2 regions of the Paenibacillus sp. FSL R5-0912 genome follow, and region 2 is predicted to be linked to the other one. Evidence: a T-box and tRNA genes for the amino acid it is inferred to sense, from the RefSeq annotation. Region 2 holds a T-box; the other holds one or more tRNA genes.
The links. The T-box of region 2 lies ahead of metG (methionine--tRNA ligase). A T-box ahead of a tRNA ligase gene usually reads a tRNA of that ligase, here a tRNA-Met.
Positions count from the first base shown of each region.

Region 1: it encodes a tRNA-Met, which carries the amino acid that the T-box ahead of metG (methionine--tRNA ligase) is inferred to sense. The anticodon was not compared.

Region 1 is NZ_CP009282.1:5,699,412-5,709,958, reverse strand. It holds gene carA (glutamine-hydrolyzing carbamoyl-phosphate synthase small subunit) at 1-370, shown strand, start outside; gene carB (carbamoyl-phosphate synthase large subunit) at 372-3,593, shown strand; gene pyrF (orotidine-5'-phosphate decarboxylase) at 3,788-4,504, shown strand; gene pyrE (orotate phosphoribosyltransferase) at 4,501-5,142, shown strand; gene R50912_RS36265 (hypothetical protein) at 5,312-5,437, shown strand; gene R50912_RS24175 (extracellular solute-binding protein) at 5,727-7,295, shown strand; gene R50912_RS24170 (hypothetical protein) at 7,728-7,892, shown strand; tRNA gene R50912_RS24165 (tRNA-Met) at 7,976-8,052, shown strand; tRNA gene R50912_RS24160 (tRNA-Ile) at 8,100-8,173, shown strand; gene R50912_RS24155 (hypothetical protein) at 8,553-8,906, opposite strand; gene R50912_RS24150 (ketopantoate reductase family protein) at 9,444-10,043, shown strand; partial or broken gene R50912_RS36505 (transposase) at 10,445-10,547, shown strand, end outside.
Region 2 is NZ_CP009282.1:3,327,746-3,338,292, forward strand. It holds gene R50912_RS13945 (NUDIX hydrolase) at 178-609, shown strand; gene R50912_RS13950 (NUDIX hydrolase) at 687-1,169, shown strand; gene R50912_RS13955 (creatininase family protein) at 1,196-1,963, shown strand; partial or broken gene R50912_RS36200 (helix-turn-helix domain-containing protein) at 2,330-2,470, shown strand; gene R50912_RS13960 (MmyB family transcriptional regulator) at 2,504-3,037, shown strand; gene R50912_RS13965 (aldo/keto reductase) at 3,190-4,140, shown strand; gene metG (methionine--tRNA ligase) at 5,098-6,774, opposite strand; T-box leader at 6,890-7,159, opposite strand; gene R50912_RS13975 (site-2 protease family protein) at 7,234-8,319, shown strand; gene R50912_RS13980 (hypothetical protein) at 8,388-8,603, shown strand; gene R50912_RS13985 (GNAT family N-acetyltransferase) at 8,726-9,169, shown strand; gene R50912_RS13990 (DUF3892 domain-containing protein) at 9,262-9,498, shown strand; gene R50912_RS13995 (hypothetical protein) at 9,743-10,297, shown strand; gene R50912_RS14000 (DUF1292 domain-containing protein) at 10,382-10,547, shown strand, end outside.

The DNA.
Region 1 (10,547 bases), 2.4 Mb from region 2:
CGGCGGTAACCATCCGGTCAAAGAGCTGGAGAGCGGACGCTGCTTCATCACCTCGCAGAACCATGGCTATACGGTTAATGAAGAATCCGTAGTGAACACGGATCTGGAAGTTACGCATATTAACAACAATGATAAGACCGTCGAAGGACTGAAGCATACCCGTTACCCCGCTTTTTCGGTGCAGTACCATCCGGAAGCGGCGCCGGGACCGCATGACAGCAGCTACTTGTTCGACCGTTTCCTGCAGATGATCGCAGACCACAAGGCGAAACTGCCGGCAGGCTCGCGCCAGGCGCAGCTTGCGGCCAATGCCAGAATCACGGCACCGAAACCTGCAGCACAGCTTGAAGCCGTGAAAGGAGCACTATAACATGCCTAAGAACGATAAACTCAAAAAAATTCTGGTTATCGGCTCCGGTCCGATTGTCATCGGCCAAGCCGCCGAGTTTGACTATGCGGGCACACAAGCCTGCCAGGCGCTCAAAGAAGAAGGCGTAGAGGTTGTGCTGATTAACAGCAACCCGGCTACGATCATGACCGATACCAATATGGCTGACAAAGTATATATTGAACCGATCACACTGGAATTCGTAACGGCGATTATCCGTCAGGAGCGTCCGGACGGACTGCTGCCGACACTGGGCGGACAGACTGGCCTCAACATGGCAGTGGAGCTGGCCCGTGCAGGCGTACTGAAATCCGAGAATGTGAAGCTTCTGGGTACACAGCTGGAATCCATCGAGAAAGCAGAAGACCGCGACTTGTTCCGCGAGCTGATGCGTGAGCTGGATCAGCCTGTTCCTGAGAGTGCCATCATCACAAGTGTGGAAGAAGCGATGGGCTTCGCCGCCGGCATCGGCTATCCGCTGATCGTCCGTCCGGCCTACACGCTAGGCGGAACAGGCGGCGGGATCTGTGACAATGAGGAAGAGCTGCGCGAAACCGTCAAAGCAGGTATCCGTTACAGCCCGATCGGCCAATGTCTGGTGGAGAAGAGCATCGCCGGCATGAAGGAAGTCGAATATGAAGTGATGCGTGATAAGAACGACAACTGTATTGTAGTCTGCAACATGGAGAACTTTGATCCGGTTGGCGTACATACAGGCGACAGTATCGTAGTGGCGCCAAGCCAGACGTTGTCTGACCGTGAGTACCAGATGCTGCGCAGCGCTTCACTGAAGATTATCCGCGCGCTGAATATCGAAGGCGGCTGTAACGTGCAGTTCGCACTGGACCCGCAGAGCTATCAATACTATGTCATTGAAGTGAATCCGCGCGTAAGCCGCTCGTCGGCGCTGGCGTCGAAGGCGACCGGGTATCCGATTGCCAAGATGGCTGCCAAAATCGCCCTCGGCTACACGCTCGATGAAATCGTCAATCCGGTTACCGGACAGACCTATGCCTGCTTCGAGCCGACACTGGATTATATCGTCAGCAAAATCCCGCGCTGGCCGTTCGATAAGTTCATCTCTGCGAACCGTAAGCTGGGTACCCAGATGAAGGCAACCGGAGAAGTGATGGCCATCGGGCGTACCTTCGAAGAGTCGATTCACAAGGCGATCCGGTCGCTGGAGATCGGTGTGCACCGTTTCCGTCTGCCTGGCGCAGAGCTGCTTGAAGACAGTGTACTGCGTAATAGACTCGCCAAAGCGGATGATGAGCGCCTGTTCCTGATCGCAGAAGCGTTCCGCCGCGGCTACGGGCTGCAGGATATTCAGGATATGACGAATATTGACTGGTGGTTCCTGTCCAAGATCGAAGGCCTCGTGAGCTTCGAGGACGAGATCCGCGCGGAAGAAACCTTGTCCGCAGAAATTCTCTATCAGGCCAAGCGCAAGGGCTTCACCGACCGGGCGATTGCCGAGATCCGTGCCGAAGGGCGTCCGGGCGGGGCATTCACCAAGGAATCCGAAGTACGCGTGCTGCGTCTGCAGCAGGGTCTGGTTCCGGTATTCAAAATGGTCGATACCTGCGCCGCCGAATTCGAAGCTTCAACGCCATACTACTACTCGACCTATGAGACCGAGAATGAAGTGATTCATTCCGATAAACAGAAGGTTATCGTGCTCGGCTCCGGTCCTATCCGTATCGGCCAGGGTATCGAGTTCGACTACTCTACCGTGCATGCAGTATGGGCGATCCAGAAAGCCGGCTATGAAGCCGTCATTATCAATAATAATCCAGAGACGGTGTCGACGGATTTCAATACATCAGACCGCCTGTACTTTGAACCGCTATTCTTCGAGGATGTGATGAACGTGATCGCCCAGGAGAATCCGATCGGGGTTATCGTACAGTTCGGTGGACAGACAGCCATCAACCTGGCTGCGCCACTCGCCGCAGCTGGTGTGAACATTCTGGGCACCAGCCTGGAGAGTATCGATGAAGCGGAGAACCGCAAGAAATTCGAAGCGCTTCTGGCCCGTCTGGATATCGCACAGCCAAAAGGCAAAACGGTTATCAACATTGACGAAGCCGTTGAAACAGCCCAGGCGCTGGGCTATCCGGTGCTGGTTCGTCCATCTTATGTCCTCGGCGGCCGTGCGATGGAGATTGTCTACAACGATACAGAGCTGCTGAGCTACATGGTTGAAGCGGTGAAGGTTAATCCGGAGCATCCGGTGCTGATCGACCGTTACATGCTGGGCAAAGAGGTTGAAGTCGACGCGATCTGCGATGGCGAGACCGTAGTGATTCCGGGAATTATGGAGCATGTAGAACGCGCAGGGGTTCACTCCGGTGACTCCATCGCCGTCTATCCGCCGCAATACCTGGATGAAGGCCTGAAGCAGAAGATCTCTGAGATCACGATCAAGATCGCTAAGGAACTGAAGACGATCGGACTGGTTAACATCCAGTTTGTCATCTATCAGAACGAAGTGTATGTGATCGAGGTTAACCCGCGCTCTTCGCGTACGGTTCCTTTCCTGAGCAAGGTGACAGGCATTCCAATGGCTAATCTGGCAACCAAAATCATCCTCGGCGGCAAGCTGAAGGAAGACGGGTATACAGAAGGGCTGTGGCCGGAAAGCGACTACGTTTCTGTAAAAGTACCTGTGTTCTCTTTTGCCAAGCTGCGCAGAGTGGAACCGACTCTTGGACCGGAAATGAAATCGACCGGCGAAGTTATGGGCCGCGACAAGCTGTATGCCAAAGCGCTGTACAAAGGGCTGATCGGCGCAGGAATGAAGATTCCAGCTACCGGAGCAATCATCGTTACCGTTGCAGACAAAGACAAGGCTGAAGCGGTTGAGCTGATGAAGGGCTTCCATGCCATGGGCTACAAAATCATCGCTACCGGCGGTACAGCAGCGGCACTTGAGCAGGCCGGGCTGAACGTGATGAACGTTAACAAGCTGGATGAAGGTGAGCCGACCATTCTGGATCTGATCCGCGGCGGTCAGGCGAACTTCGTCTTCAATACACTGACCAAAGGCAAGACGCCTGAGCGTGACGGGTTCCGTATCCGCCGGGAAGCAGTAGAGAACGGCGTTGTATGTATGACTTCGCTGGATACCGTAACCGCACTGCTGAGAATGCTGCAGACGATTAACTTCTCTTCACAGTCGATGCCTGCTTTTGTCGGACAATAACATATAGGGTGAGGGCAGCCGCTACAGGCTGCTATAGGAACGGTTTGCGTTAGCGCAAGCCGTTCACCTATGCCCGGGACCTTGCAGAGCTTGTTATCACTTGAACAAAGAAAGAAGGCTGGCAAATGGATGGGACCGCAGCACAGCAGCAACATGAACATGAGAACATCGGACAAGTAGAAAAGCGTAATGAAATGGCCGGACGGCTGATGGTTGCCCTGGACTATCCGGACGCAGCACAGGCTAGGGTTCTAATGGAACAGCTCACAGGTATCCCCTGCTATATGAAGGTCGGCATGCAGCTGTTCTATGCTGCCGGGCCGGACTTCATCCGGGAGCTGAAGGAACGCGGCTATTCGGTCTTCCTGGACGTCAAAATGCATGATATCCCGAACACCGTACGGGGGGGGGCTGAGAGCCTAACCATGCTGGGCGTTGATATGTTCAACGTGCATGCCGCCGGAGGAGCTGCCATGATGTCTGCTGCGCTGGAAGGTGCCGCCAAGGCCGTCAGCCTGCATCCGTCGCTGCATATTCCGCTCATTATTGCGGTGACCCAGCTGACCAGCACCAGCCAGGAGGTTATGAACAGCGAAATCGGCATCAACGGTACGGTGACGGACACCGTAGTACGTTACGCCATGCTTGCGGCAGAAGCCGGGCTGCATGGCGTGGTGGCATCGCCGCAGGAATCAGCGGTGATCGCAGCAGCCTGCGGACCGGATTTCCGCACAGTGACCCCGGGTATCCGGCCTGCCGGTGCCTCGCTGGACGATCAGTCCCGGGTTATGACGCCGGGACAAGCTATACGGCAGGGCAGCCACTACCTGGTAGTGGGCCGGCCGATTACAGCGGCGGCAGATCCGCGCGCCGCAGCACTTACCATTATTGAGGAGATGAGCGAAGTATGAGCCCATTAGAGAATAAAAGTGAACAAGTTGCACGTTATCTGCTGGAGATTGGAGCGGTAGCCCTGCGTCCGCAGGAGCCGTTCACCTGGACGTCCGGCATCAAATCGCCGATCTATTGCGATAACCGCCTGACCCTGTCTTTCCCGGTTGTCCGGAGCTACATTGCCAACGCCTTCGCAGAGCTGATCAGAGGCAGCTATCCGGATGCTGAAGTGATTGCCGGAACTGCAACCGCCGGAATTCCGCACGCGGCCTGGGTCGCCGATAAGCTCGGTCTGCCGATGGCTTATATCCGTGATAAGGCCAAAGGCCACGGCAAGCAGAACCAGATCGAAGGACTGATCGCTCCCGGCCAGAAGGTGATCGTGATCGAGGATCTGATCTCCACCGGCGGCAGCTCGATCAAGGCCGCGCAGGCTGTGCAGGAAGCGGGCGGCGTACCGCTGGCCGTACTGGCCATCTTCAGCTACGAGCTGGACCGCGCCGTAGATGCCTTCGCCGCTGCGGATATCCCGCTGCAAAGCCTGTCCAACTACAGCACACTCATTGATGTGGCGCTAGCTCAAGGCACGATCGCCGATTCGGATGTAGCGCTGCTGCAATCGTGGCGCAAAGATCCTGCAGCGTTCGGCGTATAAGCGGGATTCGTGGGCTGTCAGCAGGTTCAGGACGGCTGAATACTGTTATTCCTCACACTTGATTTGTTACTTGCCCATTGGAGTTTTCTTATTGAGCGGTGTGGACACAAATATTGTACGTTTTACAACTTTGACTCATGGATAGCCAGGTGTTCAGGAGGATTGTTGTATGAAATACAAGAATATTCCCGTTAAGCTGCTTGGTGAAGAGGAAATGCTGCATTTTCTACAACAATCTTCGATTTGGGCCGATAGGATGAGGGAAATGTTGTATTTTGGGCAGGATTTTGTGTAATGATAACGGATCTCTACCATAGAAGGCGGATGAATCGGGAAATTCATGCGACAACAGCCGCCGCCCGGAAGCAGGCCAGAAATACAGCAAGAAGCCCCGTGCCTTCACAGGTACAGCAGGGCTTCTTTTTTGCGTTAGACAAAAGCAGTCTGTGCCAAGGTGAACAAACTGTCTTTTTAGTTTAAACGGGATGTCACTTCCGATATTCGAATTAGGCTATATAATGCTAAATAAAGGAATGCTCTGCCGGTTGTCCAGGTGTATGATATTTCATTAGGGGGCTATAAATATGGCTAAATCAACGATTCATCTTCTGCTCAGGCGCGGGCTTCCGCTGGCACTCTGTACGGCGGTACTGCTGCCTGTTATTTCGGCTGAAGCGGCGGCAGCCCCTGTCAGCTCTGCCACTTCGGCCAAACCCTTGACGGCATCCGTGGTGACGCAGCCATCGGACGGACAGCGGGTCCTGCGGATCGGCAGTCTGTGGAGTAGCAGCGATGATACCTATCTGCGCCAAAATCTGACTGACCTCTATGAGTTCACGCATCCGGACGTGAAGCTGGAGTTTGTTCCGGCGGTGGATCAGGAGCAGTTCCGCTTCACCAACACGTACATGGTGGAAGGACCGGAAGCATTGGGGCATATGCGTGACATCATGCTTGGCAGTAATCCGGTAGATGTGGTCATAGGAGACAGCAGCCTGATCAGGAGTCTGGCAGCCCAGAACATGCTTGAGCCTCTGCAGCCGCTGATTGACCGTGACGGCTATGATATCAGCAATATGGCACCGACGATGCTGTATGGTGTACGTCAGCTTGGCCGGGGCCACCTGTTTGCGCTGGCACCTACTTTCAACGCAAGTGTAGTTTTCTATAATAAAGGGATATTCGATGCTGCCGGAGTGAATTATCCAACGGACGGGATGACCTGGGATGAATTCTTCAAGCTTGCAGGTATGGTGACGAAGACCTCCAAGCAGATGGATGAGCGGATATATGGCTTCTCAAGGAGCCGTTATGCCGGCGATCCGTTCGCGGATATGCAGGCGTATCTCTCTCCTCTGCAAGCTGCTATGTACGATAACCAAGGCAGGGCAATGACAGTGAACAATGCGCTGTGGAGTAAAGGCTGGACTACCTTCAGCAATCTGATTCAGAAGAAGATTATCCCCGGCCCGGATGATATTGAAGCCGCAGCCGCAGCTGTTGCCGAACCTGCAGAGACCGGATTTAACCCGTTTCTGGGTGACTGGTTTCTGACGGGCAAAGCGGCAATGGTCATCGGAGAATATGGTTATATCAACGAGCTGGCTTCCGCGGACCGCAATGCGCTCCTGATTAAGAACATTAATTTCAGACATGTGGATTGGGGAATCGCCGCCGTACCTACGTTTGCCGAGAAGCCGGGCGTGGCCGTCGGTGCTGGACTGGATCAGCTGCTGGCCATCAGCAGTACCGCGCAGAATGAAGAGGATGCCTGGGAGTTGATCAAGTTTGTGAACAGCAACGAAGTAGCCAGAATCAAGGCGGCCAATCCTTATCAGCTTACCTCCCGTATGGATTTCAACCGTTCACAGAAGGCTGGAGTAAGCCTTGAACCTTTTTACAATTTGAAGCCTGTGCCGCTGACGGACGCTAATGTGGAGAGTCTGGCTTACAAGATGCCTAATATTTATCAGATTAATCTGGCCGGACAAATGCTGTTCAGCGAAGTCATTCAAGGCAAACGGACGGTAGCGAATGCCCTCAAGGCCTGGGAGCAGCAGGGCAACCATATGCTTAACGCGATGCGCAAGGATCCCACAGTCTTGTTCAATCTGGACAACGGCTGGCTGGAGCGAAGTGTGAAGGGCAAGTAGGATAGCATCAGATTTAAACAAGTGAGAACCACTTTGGAGAATCGTTTGCCAATGGTTTGTAGTAACCCAATTATGGTATATCCGATCCGGTATGATTAAGTGTACTTTGTACAACTAAATCGTCTGATTTATAACCAATTAATTGTTTAGTTGTATTTCGTGCAATTAAACTTCCTGTTTCAGACGGTTTTCCCTGATTCGGACAGAATTAGTTGTACAGACTACAGTTATAAGAGGCAAGCATCCCTTTTCGCTGTTTTTAATTGTACATTATACAACTATCCTCTGAATTGTTGGGTGGAAAATAATCACAGAATTGCGTTGCAGAATTTGCCAACCGTTCCGCAGGACTTTTTTCCTGTTATTAATGAAAAAATGGGCATGATAATGATCAGAGTAGCATACATGAATACGAAAAAGGAGAAGGGCATCATGAATTGGATATACTTCGCAAAATTGTTCAGGACAAGATTTCAAGCGGGTTGTCTGGCCAAAAGACTCGAGCAGGACGGCTGGATCTACGGCTATCATGATCCGCGTTTTGTGGAAATTTACCGTTCGCGTAAGGGCCGCTACGGTGTGCGTTTTCTGCCATAAATAAATTAACCAAATTCATCCTTGACTTTATCCATGCTTATATTGTATATTATCTATTGTCGCTGTTTGAATATGATTACTGACGCGGGGTGGAGCAGCCCGGTAGCTCGTCGGGCTCATAACCCGAAGGCCGCAGGTTCAAATCCTGCCCCCGCAACCAATTTTATTTCATCAGACAGCACTTGTAAAATACGGATATCCTAGTCCGGGCCCTTAGCTCAGTTGGTTAGAGCGGTCGGCTCATAACCGATTGGTCACAGGTTCGAGTCCTGTAGGGCCCACTTCAACGAAACCCTTACCCTGTAAGGGTTTTTTGCTTTTTATGGGCTCGCGAGCAAAATAAGATCAAGTTTATCTGAAGGGGCACTAGAGTGCGAAAACTTAACTGGTTAGGAGGTGAATTGTTTTTTTCATACAGATATCGGCCTGGTCGCTGTAGATCGAGAAACGGGGAAATTCGATTCCAAGGATTATAAACAGATTTTTCTATAAACTGTGTGTGATTCATGGTTGACGCAAACTGCGCAGTGAGGGAGAGGAATCGTTAGCCCAAAATTTTTATCGATGGTTGCTCAGAACTAGAAATTAGAGTCATACACTGTCGCTGTATTGTTGAACTAAAGTTTCTGTTAGTTGAAAGAACAGTTCATCAACAAATTATCACTTCACTCTTTCGGAAATATTTTTACTTATTTCTTCAGGATTTTCAACACCAATGATCAACTTTGATATTTTGAACTTACCAACTTTAAAGCTATTCAAATCTAAATGAAGAGTTTCGAGCTCATTTTCAAAAAAGTGCAGTTGATAACCACCATTTGATCTAAATAACCCATTTCTCATTCCTCCTAATAAAGCACCATATAGTTTAAAAGCATTTGGTATCGGTCTACCTGTTGTTATTCCTATGATTGAAGAGTATGGAATTTGCAACCCTTTATCTAATTTTAAAAAGGGTGAGTTTCCAAGGTCGATATTTACGTAGGTTTCCATTAGTTGAATTTTACGTTCCATATTTTGATTCCCCCATTTTGAAAAAATCCATTTATTTCATAACCCATAATTACAAATAATACCACAAACACCGCTTTTCTTCATAAAAATCTAAACTGCCCATTAGCTTAATAAATCTTTTTCATCGAGAGTCTTAACGATTGTTGCACAGTACGAAGAGATAACACAGCGGAGGATGGCGAACATACCGGCAGAGTAATTAGTAGGGTTTGTTATAGCTCCTACTAATTACTCTGCTTTTTAAGACCAACTAATCCACCAATAACAATAATAACTGAAACTATAAAAATCCAATAAGCAATGCCCATTAAAATTAACTCCCTTACCAGTTTTACGCTAATAAGGGCATGTACAATTGATCATCAATTCAAAATAAAGAGAGATAAATAGTGGCTTTAGTATATAACCAGGCCTAATTCTTTTTCTTTATTCTGATACTTAATCCACTGATTGAACCAAACGCCCAGAAGTATCAAGTGTGGTTGAGTACCTTGCTCCACGAGTTGGAAATGCAACAGTTCTGTTTTTCAATAACTGTTGACAAGATCCTCAATCCGCTATTCAGCCAATTCCGGTCAATCAAATTGTTTTTGGCTTCCCCGGTGGTGGGGCGGATTTGAAGGAAATACTCTTTACGGTGGTGTTTACAAGACGGTTCAGTTTGGAACATTTGAATCCGAGCCTACCCAAAGAGATTTAGAGGTTCGCAAGCTTTTTGTTGAGGCAGGCTTCAAGATAAGGGTTCAAAAGGATCCGCATAGTTGGCTCTGGAATCACTTCGCATTAAACGTTGCAATGGAAATCGAAGTATTAAAAAGTGGCAGTTTTAAAAAAGTCATTTCTTCACCCGAAGCCCTCGCTGGAATAGGTCGTAATATGAAAGAATTGATCCCTATTTTGAAAGCAAAAGGATCAAAACTTGATATTTTGACAAGGGTGGTGAGCACCCTACCGCCGAGTGTTGTTGGATTTCTTATGAGTAACATTGTTTATTCACCTAAAAGCATGCCCTATGCACTTGTGGAGCATAACCACTTTAAGGTTGGTTATGCCGTACAGGAAGTTATATCAGAGGCCAGAAAGCACGGCATAAAGGCACCACGGCTTTACGCTGTAGATAGCCTAATTACGGAATGATGACTTAGATTTGTTTATTCGATTTAATAAGGGAGAGAACCATTACAGTGTCTACATTATTGTACAAAGTGGGCAAATCAGCCTATAACAAACCATGGCCGTTTATTATCAGTTAGATCGCAATTCTTGGAGTTGTAGTAGCCTTGCTCATTACGAACGGAATGCATGTAAATTCCACGATGAAAATTGAGGGTTTTTCATTTCCCTTAGCGGTGAAAATCCGGAGACCAAGGCGAACGCTTCCGCTTTTCCGCGGGTCGTTCCGTCCTCTCCGCTGTTTAAGCGGGGTACGAATACACCAACTTCAACAAAAATACAAAAAAAGGAATCGCCTTTTTAATAAAATGGAAGTACCACCAACCATCCCAAAAGGAGCGATTTCCTTGTACATTCAATAGTCCATGGACCCACTTTGCTTGCCAATGGACTTGGAAGAAGACGTTCCAGAAAACCACCTCGATCGCGCTCGTTAACGCAGCCGTTAATTGGCTTGACGATACCATC
Region 2 (10,547 bases):
CTTTACTGGCGGCAGATGATAACTTAAGGCTCAGGTCCCGCTGAATGTGAGCGGGGCTTTTTTTGCAGCGAAAAAGTTGAGCGACACGGAAAAGATTATATATTATAATGATGGCGTTGCCTGGGAATATCTCTCAATCATTCCATTATACATAATGAAGCCGAAGGAGTTCTTCTAATGATCGTAACTTTGCATGAATCCGGGTGGCCTGAGCCCGGGATGGGTCTGAAATATGTTGTGATTGTCATGAAGCAGGGGGAGGACTGGATTCTGGTGCGGCACCGCGAGCGGTCTACATGGGAATTTGCCGGAGGACATATTGAAGCAGGAGAGAGTCCTGATGAAGCTGCCGCCAGGGAACTGTATGAGGAAACAGGCGTTGAGGCGTACAAGTTATACCCTCTAGGCGTATATTCGGTCAGAAGTGAAGAAGTACCTGCGAGCTACGGGATGCTGTACTTTGCAGCTGTAGATAAGTTCGGCCCCCTGCCCCCATATGAAATGGAGGAGATTCGCAGATTCAGAGAAATTCCGGAAGCGGTTACGTATCCCGGGATATATCCCACGCTTATCGCGAGAGTAACTGAATATACCAAGCAGCTGAGCTAGAATGCCAATGAAACCAGATATATTGAGCAATTGTACTTTGGTGCGCAATAATCATACCCTTGAACGGAGCGATTGCCATGTCTATGCCTACTCATATTGTCGCGGTCGGAGGGATTGTAAAGAATGAACTGGGAGAAATTTTGCTGGTCCGAACGTTTAAGGGCGGCTGGGTGTTCCCCGGCGGGCAGGTGGAGGCAGGTGAGAATCTTATGGAAGCGCTAACCCGTGAAATACAGGAGGAAAGTGGCATCCTCACTGTTGTTGACCGGCTGATCGGCGTGTATTCCAATACGGGGATGTACAAAGGGCATGACGGTGTAACCGATGTTCCGACCAAAGTGATGTTGGACTATGTGTGCCGGCCAATCGGCGGGGCATTAGCAACATCGGATGAAACATCGGAGAGCTGCTGGATCAGCCGGGATAAAGTGCTTGAGATGATTACTAGTCCCGCTATCCGCACCCGTTATGAAGCTTATCTGGCGTTTGACGGTACAGTTGCTTATATGGCCTATCAGACCAAGCCTGAATTTATAGTTAGTCTAAGCAGGAAGATATAATGCAGTATCATATAAGGAGATTCTAGATGAACGTAGAATATGGGAAGTTAACTTTTCTGGAGATTAAGCAAAAAGTAGCCGAAGGCTATATGGCTATTATTCCAACCGGCTGCACGGAGCAGCAGGGGCCGCATTCGACGGTGGATTTTGATATCTGGTTGGCCACCGAGCTGTCTATTGAGGCAGCAACTATGGCAAATCTGAGCTACGGTGTGAAGTCGCTGGTAATTCCGACGATTCCGTTTGGTCCTACTCCCGAGCACCGTAATTACGGATATGGCTACATCGACATCCCGCAGAAGGTATATGAGGATGTGATTTATGCGGTTCTGGTTTCACTGGCCGGCCAGGGGTTCAGGCAGCTCGTGATTATGCGCGGCTGCGGTGGACATATGCTGAACCAGGTCGCTGTGAAATTCAATCAGGAGTATGCAGGAAAAGCCATAGTTCATATTCCGCATCATCCGTTCCATGAGGTCTGGTGCACACATGCCGATCCACATATTCCGGGTGGTCATGCCGACAGCTTCACCACATCACTGGGGCTCTACAAACATCCCGAGTGCATCCGTGAGGAGCTGATTGAGAATCCCGACAGCAGTGAACCGGATTGGGATGATCCCGGACTCGACTTCACCAACTACTCGGCAACGGGTGTCATTGGTGATCCAACTCATGCCAGCGAAGAATTAGGACGCAAGCTGTGGAAGGGCTCTGTAGAAGCTATAGCAGCCGAACTGCAGAAAATTGCTGGACAGGCTGCTGAGATTCGTGAGGCTGTAATGGAAACGTAGGCAAGCAGCAGAAAGATAAAAGCGAGATAGTTAAGCCCCATAGCTTCGTCCATGTTAACCGCGACGGCGGCTTGGAGAAGCCAGTGGGGCTATTACTATAGCTGGCGTTGCGAATGCGAAGGTGGTTTGCAGCTTTTTTATGCGAGAGATCATGTTATTGCTTCTCAAGTCCGAGTTCCGTGTAAGTTTGTGAACGGCAGAGAATAAGGTAGAATAGGGACACCAATTGCTGTGAGAAGAGGTTAGTTTATGAGCGATGAGAATTCGAAGTTCAAGCGGCTTGGAGAGTATCTGAAATCTCGCCGGAACCGGCTGCAGCCTGAAGCTGCTGGGCTTAAGGAAACTAACAGCTAGCGCAGAACACCCGGACTACGGCGGGAGGAAGTGGCGATTCTGGCTGGTGTCAGCAGCACCTATTACACGTGGCTGGAGCAAGGCAGAGAAGTTACCGCTTCCAGAGAGATTATGGAGAGTCTCAGCCAGGCCCTGCGCTTGACCCCTGATGAGCGGATGCATCTGTTCGAGCTGTGGAATCCAGGTATGCCGGATACAGTTCCTTCTATTAATACGGTGAGTCCCGATCTGAATCCGCAGTGGCGGGATATTATCAGCCAGCTGTCTTATCCGTCTTTTATTACGAATGAGCGGTCCGAGGTTCTGGCCTGGAATGATAAGGCGGGTGAAGTCCTTAGTGATTTCGGGAAGCAGCCCGCTTCCGAGCGTATTATGCTCCGTCTATTGTTTCTCGATCAGGGGCTGCGCCGCCGGATGCTGAATTGGGAGGAGTTCGCGCTCTACTCAGTAGCTGTGTTCAGAACCTATTATGACATGCATCTGCACGACCCCTGGTACAAAGACATGGTAGTGAAGCTTTGTGAGGACAGTATGGATTTCGCTGACATGTGGAAACTGCACAACATTCAAGGCAAAAAAGTAAATCGTGTAGTCATACAAAGTCTCGGCACGAATCAGTCTGTGACTTATGACATCAACTCTGTGGCAAGTCTGGCCGACCACCCGTGTCTGCATATCTGTATTTATACACCTGTGGCAGAGAGCCTAGAATCGAATTAAGTCATTTGAACGGCCGGTCTGCTGCTATTTCTGTGCTGTTCCCTGGTAATGATCTTACTAGCATAAACGTACTGTGGCTGCTCCATGGCAGGAAGGCTACAATAGGGACATATCCGAAGAATCTTTCACCGGGAAAAGAGGGAGACAACCGAATGCAGACAAGAACACTGGGAAACGAAGGACTGACAGTATCGGCTCTGGGACTAGGAACGATGATGATGCCGGACAATGAAGAGTCGGTAAAAGTGATCCATGGGGCACTCGACCTAGGAGTAACCCTGATGGACACAGCGGATATCTATGGAGATTTCGCGTTTCAGCGTTTTGGCAGCAATGAGAGGCTCGTGGGTCGCGCGCTTAAAGGCAGACGGGATAAAGCGGTCGTTGCGACCAAATTTGGCATTACGCATACTCAGGGCCCCAAGGGTGATCCGGCTTATATCAAAAAATCCATAGATGCCAGCTTATATCATCTGGGTATGGATTATATTGATCTGTATTATCAGCACCGTCCTGATCCGAACACACCTATCGAGGAGACTATAGGCACGCTGGCTGAACTGGTCAAGGAAGGAAAGATCCGCTACATTGGCTTATCGGAAGCTTCACCTGAGCTGATACGCCGGGCACATGCGGTACATCCCATCACGGCACTGCAGACAGAATATTCGCTCTGGAGCCGGGAGGTGGAGGATGAAATACTGCCGCTGGTCAAAGAGCTGGGCATCGGATTCGTGCCTTACAGTCCGCTGGGCCGCGGATTTCTGACCGGTCAGATTAAAAGCTTTGACGACCTGCCGCTGGACGATTACCGCCGTCACTACCCGCGGTTCCAGGGAGAGAATTTCGCCAGAAATCTCGAAGTGGTCTCTCTGATCGTGCAGATGGCAGCCGAGAAGGACTGCGCTCCTTCGCAGCTTGCGTTGGCCTGGCTGCTTGCGCAGGGGGATCAACTTGTGCCAATCCCGGGAACCAAGCGGCTGGAGCGGCTACAAGAGAATCTCGGCGCGTTGCAGGTGGTGTTGTCAGCGGATGATCTGGCCCGGATCGAGCGGATCTCCCCGCAGGGTGTTGCAGCCGGAGGGCGCTTTCCCGGCCATTAAAGGCAGAAGGTTTGAGAACTGCAGCAGCATCGGTTATGCATCGAAATCCAAAAGCGTTCTTATCTGCACCGCTTGTTTTTGTGAGCGGTAAGATAAGGCCGCTTTTTAAAGTTGCGCCGGCATACCGCCAATGTTCGGATTCTTGCGAAAACGAAAACGAAAACGAAAACGAAAACGAAAACGAAAACGAAAACGTAAACGAAAACGAAGACGGAAGCAAGTAACAAGTAACAGGTAGCAGGTTAAAGGTAGGAGGTAGCAGGTAATAAGTAGTAGGTAGCAGGTGACGAGTAGTAGGTAGCAGGTGACGAGTGACAGGCGACAGATGACAGGTAACAAGTAACAGATGACAGGTGTACTGGAGCAAGTGTTCATCGCAATGTTAAGCGGACTGAGAGGACCCTATTTCCCGGAAAAGGCGCTTTTTGGGGCTGAATCGGACTGAGATTCCGTTATTTTGTTCATCCGGCCCCAAAGTGAGGGGCCGCCGGGCATATAAGAGATTCTGAGTCCGATTGACCGGCGTATCTGCCTGATTTGCAGGAATAACGGAATCTCAGTCCGCCTCTTCAGCCAGTTGACGAGGGCAGATGAAGTACCCGTTCATACCTCGTCAAAATGGGGAAACTCCGCATGATCATGCAAGATCCCGCGAGTTCCCGCCAAGTTCCCGCTCATACCTCGTCAAACTGGGGAAACTCTGCCAGTTTCCGCCAACCACAAAGGATGTTTTCGCTGCTATACAGCAGCCATTCTCCTATTAGAGACTAATTAGTGCATGTCCCGCGGAGCAGTGCTTAGAGCTCGGCACTGCTAACTCTCGCCGCCACGGCACTGCTAACTCTCGCCGCCACGGAGCTACTAACTCTAGCTGCCACGGAGCTACTAACTCTAGCTGCCACGGAGCTACTAACTCTAGCTGCCACGGAGCTACTAACTCTAGCTGCCACGGAGCTGCTAGCCCTCGCCGCCACGGCGTTGCAAGCTCTTGAGGCGCTCGGTCTCCTCCCCAATCCGCGCGATATCAATCCGTTCGAACAATAATTCCAGCTCCAGCACCGGCTGATGTGCCGGAACGGACACTGGCTGCCATAAAGGCTGTTCTAAGGCAAAGAAATGCCTGATCTTGCCGCAGGAGAATGGAATGAACGGGTTCAACAGATTAGACAGATTAGCGGTGATCTGCACACAGGTATACAGCGTGTTGCCGCAGGCGGCGGGGTCATTCCTAATCTGCAGCCACGGCTGCTGCTGATCGAAATATTTGTTGGCCTGGCGGATATGGGTGAAGACATGCTCCAGCGCTTCTTTGAAGCTGCCCCCCTCAATAAGTCTCCCGGTCTCGCTGTACAGAGTATTAATGCTGCTGGCCCAAACGGCATCCATTGTACCCTCAGGAACCTCGCCATTCCAGAACTTATTCACGAATACCAGACTGCGGTTAACGAAATTACCGAAGGCGCCCAGCAGCTCGCTGTTATGGCTGTAGATGAATTCTCTCCACGAGAAGTCGGCATCCCGTTTCTCAGGACCGTTCGCCGTCAGGAAATACCGGATGGAATCCGGGTCGTAGCGGCTGAGAATATCCGGCACCCAGACGGCCCAGTTACGGCTTGTGGAGAATTTCTCCCCTTCCAGCGTCATGTATTCACAGGAGAAGATGCGGTCCGGCAGATGCAGGTCTCCAGCACCCAGCAGCAGAGCCGGCCAGATCAGGCTGTGAAAAGGCACATTATCCTTGCCATGCACATAATAGGCCGTAATGGGAGGGTACGCGGCGTCTTTGCTCTCAGTGGATTCCAGCCAGAAATCCTCCCAGCGGTTGCCGGTCCCGGCAGCCCACTGCTTGCTGGCGGACAGATAGCCGCTGACCGCTTCGATCCACACATAGATTTTCTTGTCCGTGAAGCCGTCCACCGGAACATCCACCCCCCAGTCCAGATCCCGCGTTGCAGCGCGGTCCTGCAGTCCTTCCTGCAGATATCTGCGGGTTAAACGCACAGCATTGTCTCTCCAGCCTTGCGCAGAATCTACGTATTCTGAAAGTGCGCCCTGGAAGCTGGACAGTGACAAATAATAATGCAGGGTGGAACGCAGCACCGGAGGGGTTCCGCAGATTTTGCAGGTACGCTCCAGCAGGTCAACCGGGTCGAGTATCGTAGAACAGTAATCACATTGGTCACCCCTGGCCTGCTGTCCGCAGACCGGGCAGATTCCCTCTACATAGCGGTCCGGCAAGTAGCGCTGATCCTGCTCACAGTAGCATTGGAGCGTAGACTTCTGGTACAGATGGCCGTTATCCAGCAGCTTAAGGAACAGCTCCTGCACCACACTGTGGTGATGCTCCTGATCGGTCCGGGTGTATAAGTCATAGGTGAATCCAAGCGAACGGAAGCAATCGGCGAACTCCTGATGATATCTGCTGGCGAATTCACCAGGGGATACACCTTCCTGCGCTGCCTGTACAGCAACTGGAGTGCCGTGGCAGTCACTGCCGGAGACATACAGCACAGCGTCGCCTTTGGCACGGTGATAGCGGGCCAGGATATCTCCCGGCAGAATACTCGCAAGCCTGCCCAGGTGCAGGGAGCCATTGGCATACGGCCAAGCCCCTCCGATAAAAATGTTTGTCATGTCATTGTCCTCCTATAAGTTTTGTTGACAGATTTTCCTTGAAACGGCTTCGGACAAAACCCGTTTCGGAAAACATGTTTAGGTTTCTAAGCGCACAAAAAAGACTCTCATCCCCAAAAGGGACGAGAGCCTGCGCTCACGTGTTACCACCCAAATTCATCAATGCCTTGCGGCATCCACCTCTTCAGGTACGTCCGCATAAGCCTGCGGGTATACCCTAGCATGGTAACGGATGCGGGTTCCGGCGCAGCCTACGTCCCGTTTATGCGGGCTTCGATGCGCAGCTCTGAGACCATATTCCCGTGGGTTTTCTTTGCTCCTTTTCAGCGGCTGGAGCTCTCTGTGAAAGAATGGCCAAGGTACTCTTTCTCTTCATAGCTATTGTGGTTATCCTAATTACTGGATATCATATATGCAGGTGATGGCTTATGTCAACACCAGATACAGAAATAAAGGAGAATGAGACTTTTGCCGGAAAACAAGCAGGTAAAGAAAAGCTCAGGCATAATGGGATGGCTTGGTAGCGCGGGAGTACTGCTGCTGCTGAAGGGCAAAACTATTCTGTCTCTGCTCAAGCTGGGGAAGATTGCGGGACCGCTGATTTCGATGATGGTGTCTATCTGGGCCTATGCTCTGATCTCACCATGGCAATTTGCAGTGGGCTTCGTTGCCTTATTATTCGTTCATGAGATCGGCCATGTTATCGCCGCTAAGCGGATCGGGCTGCCGGTGAGCGCACCGCTGTTTGTTCCTTTTATGGGTGCATTAATTACGATGAAGAAACAACCGCTGGATGCCAGAGAGGAAGCCTACGTTGCTTTTGGAGGCCCTATTCTGGGGGGCATTGGCGCGGCCGCCGTCTTCGGAGCAGCTTATTATTATCAGAGCCCGCTACTCTTTTCACTGGCTTATGTCGGATTCTTTCTTAACCTGATCAACCTGCTGCCGATTCATCCGCTGGATGGGGGAAGAATTGCAACTGCGGTTACCCGCTGGTTATGGCTGGTAGGTCTGGTTGGAGGTCTGGCAGTGATCATCTATCTGAAATCTATTCTGTTCAGTATTATCTGGCTGTTATTTGCTTATGACATGTACAAGAAATATATCAGCCGGCGCACGAAGAAGCAGATGCATGCGGTTATGAAAAGCTTCCTGATACCGATTGAGGATTTGCAGGATCAAGGGTATCTGATTCCCGGACCTGAGCACAAAAGAGAACTACCTTTTACCACCTACAGTGATTTGAACCGCCAGCAATATCTTGGTGTCCGCTGGGATAATCTGGACTATTACGGTACAACGACTATGCCTGTACAGTCTATTATCAGTAAAGTCCGGATCGTGCAGCTGGACCAGCTGTATGTGGATGCTAAGCTGCAGCTGAAGATGCAGTGTGAGATCAGCTTTACGGTGTTTGATAATGATAAATATTATGATGTGCCGGCCGCGTCACGCTGGAGATATGGTATTGCTTATTTTGTACTCGCTGGCTTTCTCGGCGGCATGATGTACCTTGTGCATATCGTTGGCAATGTAAATCTGTAAGGATTCGTTTATGAAGCCCCTGATTCGTCAAAGCTGTATAGAGCCAAGAAGAACAGGGGGGTACAACTATGCGCAAGTCATTGGTGTGGAGCGGGGTCATTGGAGTGTGTGTGATGCTGGGGACGGCCGGATGTGCGGCTGGCAGTGAGGCTCCCGGATATACGGGGGTTCATAAGATGACTGGACTGGACGGGAGACTTGATACACCGGATGGTCTTATATCACCGGTTATGCAGGATGTGTACGACCGTTCGATTCCGGAAGAGGTGTATTCCATTCAATAGTCTGCCGGACGCGGCTTATCCGTCCTCCCTATCCCTGGAGCCCTCAGGCTCTATACAGGATATTAATAATTCTGTATAATGGCTCAATGTTGATAGGACCTACAGAGAGGGGTTAGAGGAGAATGGCAGTGGAAATCGTACATGTCACTACAGAGGAGCAGCTCCAGATGGCGCTTGCGATCCGCCATAAGGTATTTGTGGAGGAACAGAAGGTGCCGGCCGAAGAGGAAATTGATGAATACGATGTGATCGGAGACAATGCGCATCATTTCCTGCTTAAGGACAACGGTGAGCCGGCAGCTACAGGAAGACTGATTTATTACAAGGCAGAGATTGCTAAAATGCAGCGGATTGCTGTTCACGAGCAATACCGTTCCAAGGGTTTCGGACGGATCCTGCTGCTCGCTATGGAGGGGCACGCCCGTGAACTCGGCCTGGTAGCCTCAATTCTCGATGCACAGTGTCATGCAGAAGCCTTTTACAGCAAACTGGGCTATGAAGTGATTTCCCCGGAGCCCTTCTATGATGCCGGTATTCTTCACGTGAGAATGCAGAAAACGCTGTAATCAGGCCGGGTACATACTCTTTCGATTCTATGGACAAGCTATCTGGGAGCCAGATTGTTGGCTAATCCTAGGCGCGAAGGAGAAGATCCTAAGTGATGAACAACGAACGTGAACGCTTTATTGCAGCCCAAAGAAACGGTGATGGTGATCTGACCAAGTTCCAGACCTCTTCCGGCCGTGTGCTGGATTACCAGCAGGCACTTCAGGAGGTTCAGTCCGGGAGTATTGCCGGAGTCAACGCATTCAAAGGAAAAGATGGAGAAATGTATATTCGCGGCGATGCAGATGGAGATCCTACCAACAATCTGGATCAGCTTCCGCAATTTTAACTAGGTATAGATATTAGGATGAAACGGCCGGACAAGCGTCTATTCGATGCTAATGTCCGGCTTTTTTGTGTTGCGGGGAGGGGATGTCTCCCAGATATTTCTTATATTGCACGCCGAAACCGGTTTTATAATCGTGCGTTTTTCTTTTCTACTGCAAAAAGAAATAATTCCCTGAATTCTGCGCAACTTGTCGAATGGTTGGTAGTATACATTAACAGCATGAATTATTTGGAGGGGCTTTACAATGAGATGGAGAAAAATTGCTCTATGCGTGGTTGTGTTTTCCATGATGGGAAGCTCATATTTGTTCGCTGACGCTGTAAACCAGAAAATCAAAGTGTGGAGCAATGGAAAGGAAATAGCCGATGGCGGCTATTTGATTGACGGCAAGGCCTATATCCCTGCGAGAGAAGCGGGAGGTGTCGTCAGCTGGGACGGTTCAGGTAAAGTGACGATTCTCAAGCCTAATGTGCATATTGTGCTGTTCAAGGGCGATACGGTATTCGGCAATGTAAACACAGGCAAACTGAAGATGAAGATCCTTACCCAGGTTGACAGCCTGAAGGACAGCGTCTCAGCTGTGAAGGTGGCAATCACCGATCCGTCAGGGAATGTGAAGGATATTCTGGAGGATGCCGGCGGCTCGAAGAATGAGGACTTCTGGTTCTCCACCCCGGAATTCACCTATGATTTCAAAGAATCCGGTAAATACAGTGTAGGGTTCTTCATCAAGTCATCCAAGAGCGGAGATTACGTTCTTGTGTCAGAAAAGGTGGTTACGGCTTCGGCCAAGAATTAACCGCGGTCTGCAAATTGACCTGAACTTATCTTACGTGTTACGATACCAAATGTAGGATAATTCAATTTAAAGTGAGGTATTTCAATGAGCGATCACAAACATGAGCATGGCCATGAACATGGTGAAGCATGCGGTTGCGGACATGATCACGACCATGAGCACGAGGAGTTTGTGCTGACCTTGACGAACGAGCAGGGCGAAGATGTAGAGATGGTGCTGGTAGAAACGTTTGACGTAGGCGAGAAGTTAT